One region of the Achromobacter sp. NCFB-sbj8-Ac1-l genome, then DNA from elsewhere that is predicted to be linked to it. Evidence: predicted binding sites of a transcription regulator. Region 1 holds the regulator's gene; the other holds the start of a gene.

Region 1 (3,407 bases):
TACAACCAGGGCGCGCAAGCCCTGCTGATCGGCAAGGATTCCCCCCTGGTGACCGAAGGCCGCGTCCTCACCACCCAGGCCCTGGGCGGCACCGGCGCCCTCAAGATCGGCGCCGACTTCCTGCGCCAGCTGCTGCCGACCGCCAAGGTCCTGATCAGCGACCCCAGCTGGGAAAACCACCGCGCGCTGTTCGAACGCGCCGGCTTCGAAGTCGGCACCTACGCCTACTACGATGCCGCCACCCGTGGCCTGAATTTCGATGGCATGCTGGCCGCCCTGAAGGCCGCGCCGGCCCAGACCGTCGTCGTGCTGCACGCTTGCTGCCACAACCCCACGGGCGTGGACCCCACCTTCGAACAATGGCAGCAGATCGCCGCCGTCGTGAAGGAAAACAACCTGGTCCCGTTCCTGGACATCGCCTACCAGGGTTTCGGCGAAGGCCTCAAGGAAGATGCCGCCGTCGTGCGCCTGTTCGCCGACCTGAACATGACCATGTTCATCAGCTCGTCGTTCTCGAAGTCGTTCTCGCTGTACGGCGAGCGCGTCGGCGCCCTGACCGTCGTGGCCGGCAGCAAAGACCAGGCCACCCGCGTCCTGAGCCAGCTCAAGCGCGTCATCCGCACCAACTATTCCAACCCGCCCACCCACGGCGGCACGATCGTCTCGACGGTGCTGAACACGCCTGAACTGTTCGCCATGTGGGAACAGGAACTCGGCGCCATGCGCGACCGTATCCGCCTGATGCGCAAGCAACTGGTCGAGAAAATCAAGGAACACGGCGGCAAGCAGGACTTCAGCTTCGTGCTGCAGCAACGCGGCATGTTCTCGTACTCGGGCCTGACCTCGGCCCAGGTCGACCGCCTGCGCGAAGAGCATGGCGTCTATGCCGTCTCCAGCGGCCGCATCTGCGTTGCCGCCCTGAACAGCGGCAACATCGACCAGGTCGCCAAGGGCATCGCCGCGGTGCTGTAAAGCGCCTCGCACTGCCGGCACCAGCCAGACGGGACCTTCGGGTCCCGTTTTCATTGCCCGCGATTTATGGGTCTCTTGCCCTGGCGCTCGACACCCGCTTGCTTTTTTGCGTTATGTCCCCCAGAATGCTGCTGTATATATGTACAGTCCGACCCCAAACGGATCATCGCCATGGCCAGCAAACTCACTGATCGTCAACAGCAAATCCTGGACCTCATCCGGCAAACCGTCGCGCGCACGGGCTTTCCGCCCACCCGCGCCGAAATTGCCTTGGCCCTGGGATTTCGCTCGCCCAACGCGGCCGAAGACCATCTCAAGGCCCTGGCCCGCAAAGGCGCCATTGAGCTCACGGCCGGCGCCTCGCGCGGCATCCGCCTGAAAGACGCCTCGGCCGCCCCGACGCAAGCCGCCCTGCCCCTGCCAGGCCTGGCGCAGCTGCTGCTGCCGTTGGTAGGCCGGGTGGCCGCCGGCAGCCCCATCCTGGCCGCCGAACACGTCGAACGCGAAATCGGCGTCGACTCCAGCCTGTTCGCCCAGGCACCCGACTACCTGCTCAAGGTGCGCGGCATGAGCATGCGCGATGCCGGCATCCTCGAAGGCGACCTGCTCGCCGTCAAGAAGGCCTCCGAAGCCCGCAACGGCCAGATCGTGGTGGCCCGCCTGGGCGACGACGTCACCGTCAAGCGCCTGCAGCGCCAGCACGGCCGTATCGAACTGCTGCCCGAAAACCCCGACTTCGACACCATCGTGGTCGAAGCCGACCAGGAATTCGCGCTCGAAGGCATCGCGGTCGGCCTGATCCGCACCCACGCACTGCATTGATGCACCACTGAACCGCGCTTGGCTGGCCTCGCAGGCCGTTCCAGGTTCTCTATACGGCTCCCGCCCGGCCAGCGTCGCCGAGACACGCCGCAGTGCAGCCAAGCCTAAAAAAGAAACCCCGCCAAGGCGGGGTTTCTTGTTGAAGGCGCCGCAAGCAGCGCCTCTCGGGCCAGCATCAGTGCTTGAGCACCGGGTCCGTCGAGCCAGGCTCGGCCGGCTTGGCCACCAGCGGTTCCTTCACCGCCTCGTCTTCGGCCAGCGGCTCGGGCAGGCGTTCCAGGGCCAGTTCCAGCACCTTGTCGATCCAGCGCACCGGCACGATCTCGAGATGGTTCTTGACGTTGTCCGGGATCTCCGCCAAATCCTTGACGTTTTCTTCCGGGATCAAGACCGTCTTGATGCCACCGCGGTGAGCGGCCAACAGCTTTTCCTTCAAGCCGCCGATCGGCAGGACTTCGCCACGCAACGTGATTTCGCCCGTCATGGCGACATCGGCGCGCACCGGGATGCGCGACAGCGCCGACACCATGGCCGTGGTGATCGCAATACCCGCAGACGGACCGTCCTTGGGCGTCGCGCCTTCCGGCACGTGCACGTGCATGTCATGCTTCTCGAACACGCTGTCTGCAAAGCCCAAGCGACGGGCGCGTGAGCGCACCACCGTACGAGCCGCTTCGACCGATTCCTTCATCACGTCGCCCAGCGAACCGGTGCGTTGGATCACGCCCTTGCCGGGCATGTCCGCCACTTCGATCGTGAGCAGGTCGCCACCGACTTCCGTCCAGGCCAGGCCGGTCACTTGACCGATCTGGTTTTCCTTTTCGGCCATGCCGAAGGTGTAGCGGCGCACGCCGAGGTAGTCGCTCAGGTTGTCGCCCGTGACATTGACCGGCTTGACCTCGAGGGTCTTGCCTTCGGCCTTGGCACGATCGGTCTGGGTCAGCAATTGCTTGATGACTTTGCGGCAGATCTTGCCCACTTCGCGCTCGAGCGCACGCACACCGGCTTCGCGGGTGTAGTAGCGCACGATGTCGCGCAAGGCGCTGTCGTCGACGGTAAGCTCGGTATCCTTCACGCCGTTGTTCTTCATCAGCTTGGGCAGCAGATGGTCGCGGGCGATGTGGATCTTTTCTTCCTCGGTGTAACCCGACAGGCGGATCACTTCCATGCGGTCCAGCAGCGCCGGCGGAATGTTCAGCGTGTTGCTGGTCGCCACGAACATGACGTCGGACAGATCGAAGTCAACCTCGATGTAGTGGTCCTGGAACGTGTGGTTCTGTTCAGGATCCAGCACTTCGAGCAGCGCCGACGAGGGATCGCCACGGAAATCCATGCCCAGCTTGTCGATTTCGTCGAGCAGGAACAAGGGATTGCGCACGCCGACCTTCGACATGTTCTGGACGATCTTGCCCGGCATCGAACCGATGTAGGTCCGACGATGGCCGCGGATCTCGGCTTCGTCGCGCACGCCACCCAGGGCCATGCGCACGAACTTGCGGTTCGTGGCCTTGGCGATGGACTGGCCAAGCGAGGTCTTGCCGACGCCCGGAGGGCCGACCAGGCACAGGATAGGCGCCTTGACCTTGTCCACGCGCTGTTGCACGGCAAGGTAT
Region 2 (3,407 bases), 540 kb from region 1:
GGCTGGGCCAGGGCCAGTTCGAGTTCGGTGGGCGGGCGGGCGTGGCGGCCGCGTTCGTGGTCCAGCCGCAGCAGCACGCGCCGCACCGCCAGTTGCCGCGCGGCCAGCCAGCCGCCCAGCTGTTCGGCCAGGCGCCGCGCCACGGCCAGCACCGCGTCGGTGTGCTCGACGTAGTCCATGAGTTCGATGCGGCGCGAGAAGCTGGGTGGCGGTTCGATCCAGCGGTGCAGTTCGGGCGACTGGCCGTAGGCGGCATCCAGGGCCTGCAGCAGGTCGGGGGTGCTGCGCCGTTGCAGGCCGGCACGCGGCAGGGCGCGCAGGTCGGCCAGCGTGTGGCAGCCGATGTCGTGCAGCCAGTCCAGGCGCGGCTGCGCCTGCGGCAACAAGGCCACGGGCAGGGCGTCCAGGCGGCGCGCCAGCGTGGGCAACGCCAGGGTGCGGCGCAGCCGGGCGCGCCCCGGACGGTGGGCCAGCAGCCAGGCGCCGGCCGCCGTGGGCGCCATGCCCAGCGAGACGCGCAGGTCCAGCGCGCCCAGCGTGGCGGCCACGCGCCGATGCAGGGCCCGCGGCCCGCGAAAGAACAGCAGGCTGGCGCCCACGTTGAGCAGGATGGTGTCGTCGTCGGCCAGGGCGACTTCGGGGGTGTATTGCAGCAGCGCCAGGGCCGCGCCTTGCAGGGTGTCGGCTTCGGCCAGGGGTTCGCGCGTCAGCAGGTCGACGTCGGGCGCGATGGCGGCCGCGCCGCCGCGGCGCATGCCGGGGCGCACCCCGGCCCGATGGGCGGCGGGGGTGAGGGCGGCCACGCGTTCCTGGTCGAGGACCGCGCAGGCCTGGTCTTCATGCGGCCAGTGCGGGCGCAGGGCGTCCAGCGGCAGGCAGCGCAGGTAGGCGGCGATCCAGAGGCGCATGGCGGGAAGGCGTAAGGGCGCCGGGCTCGAGGCCCACGTACAGCGGGGTGTCGCAGACCGGCCCCCGGCGCTTGAGAATATGGACGGACAACCCACCCGCGGCGGGCGCAAGCGCCAGGCGCAAGGGGGCGGGGGTGGGGTTTTGCGCCGCGCTGGCCGGGCGCAGGGCGACAAAGAGCAGGTCGCTGGCCTGGGCGGCCAGGTGCAGGCGACGCAGGGATTCGGGGCGCACGTGGGGCAGCCAGCACAGCAGCGCGCCGCAACTGCCGTTTTTAAGGATCTGTTCGGCGGCCCAGAGGGCATCCAGGGGTTTTTCGGGGGCCACCCACAGCAGTTGCCGGGGATCGAGCCGCCAGCTCATCCAGCTGGCGATATGCGGGGCATGCGGCGGCTGCACCAGCGCAATGGCGCGGCGGGTTTCAAGCTGCGCCAGGGCCGGCCGCAGCAGGCGGATTTCGCCGATGCCGGGCTGCGGGGTAAGCAGTTCGATCAGCGAACCCAGCGGCCAGCCGCCATCGGGCAGCTCGGCCGACAGGGCGGCATGGCCGGTGGGCAGGCTGCGGGCGGCGCCCCGGGCAAGCTGGGTAGCGCGCCACACGGCGGGGTGGATGTGTTCTGGAGACTGCATGGCGGGCGGACGACCCGGTTTTCCTGGGGTTTGGCGTAGGTGTTGCTGTATGAATATACAGTATTTTACCCCAGCGGCAAGTAGCGGAAAGTGTCCGAAAAATGCACCGATGTGGTGCATTTGAGATGGGTCCAAGGGTATCGTGACTGGCCCTGACAACCCCAGTCAGGGGCAGGCCGTGCGATTTGGCACAGGCAATTTTTTTGGGGCAGGGCGTGCTGGCTGCGCGCCCGTTGGCTAACCAGGTAGATCAGATGGCATCACAACTTCAATGCTTGCACGGCGGCATCATGACGCAAGCACTTTCGGTCCGGCCCGCCCAGGACGAAAAGCGTGACCGGCAGACCCAGGAAGCGTTAACCGACGTTGAGGGTGGCCGCGTTGTCGATCACCAGGCCGTGCAAGCCTGGGCGGATAATCTCGGCACGGGTCAGCCCCGCGAGAACCGCTGATCTCAGGAACGCACCGCCACCGCCGGCTCATCCTGCCCAATCCCCGCCGCGCGATCGGCTTCCAGGCCGTAGAACTGCATGTCCTCGTAGCGGATCCAGTGCGACTTGCGTACCAGCCGGTGGCCGATCCAGAACGCCAGGAACAACGGAATCGCCAGGTAGGTCGAGGCCACGCCGATCCAGTCGATGCGCTCGTCCAGAAAGGCCTGGTAGTTCTGGCCCAGCGTGACCAGCAGGCACAGCACGAAGGCCAATAGCGGGCCGAACGGGAACAGGCCGGCCTTGTAGGGCAGGTTGGCCGTGTCGTAGCCGTGCTTGATGTAGCCCTGGCGGAAGCGGTAATGGCTGACCGCGATGCTCAGCCAGACGATGAATTCGGTCATGCCCGCGAAGTTGAGCAGCCAGATGTAGACCGCCTTGGGGCTGTAGACCACGCTGAACATGCACAGGCAGGCAAGCGCGGTGGTGGCCAGCAGCGCGTATAGCGGCACGCCGCTGCGCGTCAGGCGCCTGAAGAGGGCCGGCGCCTGGCCTTCGACGGCCATGTTGAACAGCATGCGCGTGGCGGCGTACATGCCGGAATTGCCGGCCGACAGCACCGACGTCAGGATCACCGCGTTCATCACGGTGGCCGCCGACAGCAGCCCGGCGTGCTGGAACACCAGCGTGAACGGGCTGACGGCCACGTCCGCGACTTCGTTGCGCAGCAGTTGCGGGTCGGTGTAGGGGATGAGCAGGCCGATGATCAGGATGGCCAGCACGTAGAACAGCAGGATGCGCCAGAACACATGGTTGATGGCGCGCGGCACGTTGCGGCGCGGGTTTTCGGATTCGCCGGCCGCCACCGCCACCAGTTCGGTGCCCTGGAACGAATAGGCCACCACCATGGCCACGCCCACCCAGGTGGCGGCGTTGCCCACGAAGGGCGCGTCGCCCACCGACCAGTTGCGCACGCCCACCGGCGCGTCGCTGTGGATGATGCCCGCCAGCATGGCCACGCCCAGCACGATGAAGCACAGGACGGCGACCACCTTGATGATGGCGAACCAGTATTCGGCCTCGCCGAAGCTGCGCGCCGAAAAGGCGTTCAGCCCGAAAGTCAGGGACAGGAACAGGATGCTCCAGATCCATCCAGGCGTATCGGGAAACCAGTACGCCATGACCAGTTGGGCGGCCACCACGTCCACCGCCACCACCGTGGCCCAGCTGAGCCAGAAGTTCCAGCCCAGCGCGAAGCCGAAGCCGCCGTCGACATAGCGGGACGCATAGGTGCAGAACGAGCCCGACACGGGCATGAAGGTGGCCAGCTCGCCCAGGCTGGTCATGATGAAATAGACCATCAGGCCGATCAGCAGATAGACCATCAGCGCGCCGCCGGGGCCCGCCTGCGCGATGGCGGCGCCGGACGCGATGAACAGG

What was found. The regulator LexA, encoded in region 1, represses DNA repair genes until DNA is damaged. The targets are predictions, from matches to a motif close to ACTGTATNNNNATACAGT.
Region 2: a site for LexA is predicted at 1,581-1,598, ahead of imuA (translesion DNA synthesis-associated protein ImuA). Genes of this name have one in related genera too.

The regions. Positions count from the first base shown of each region.
Region 1 is NZ_CP199812.1:3,972,059-3,975,465, forward strand. It holds gene ACUDP5_RS18110 (aspartate/tyrosine/aromatic aminotransferase) at 1-972, shown strand, start outside; gene lexA (transcriptional repressor LexA) at 1,144-1,794, shown strand; gene lon (endopeptidase La) at 1,970-3,407, opposite strand, start outside.
Region 2 is NZ_CP199812.1:3,431,929-3,435,335, reverse strand. It holds gene ACUDP5_RS15740 (Y-family DNA polymerase) at 1-908, opposite strand, end outside; gene imuA (translesion DNA synthesis-associated protein ImuA) at 838-1,536, opposite strand; gene ACUDP5_RS15730 (hypothetical protein) at 1,827-1,988, shown strand; gene ACUDP5_RS15725 (amino acid permease) at 1,991-3,407, opposite strand, start outside.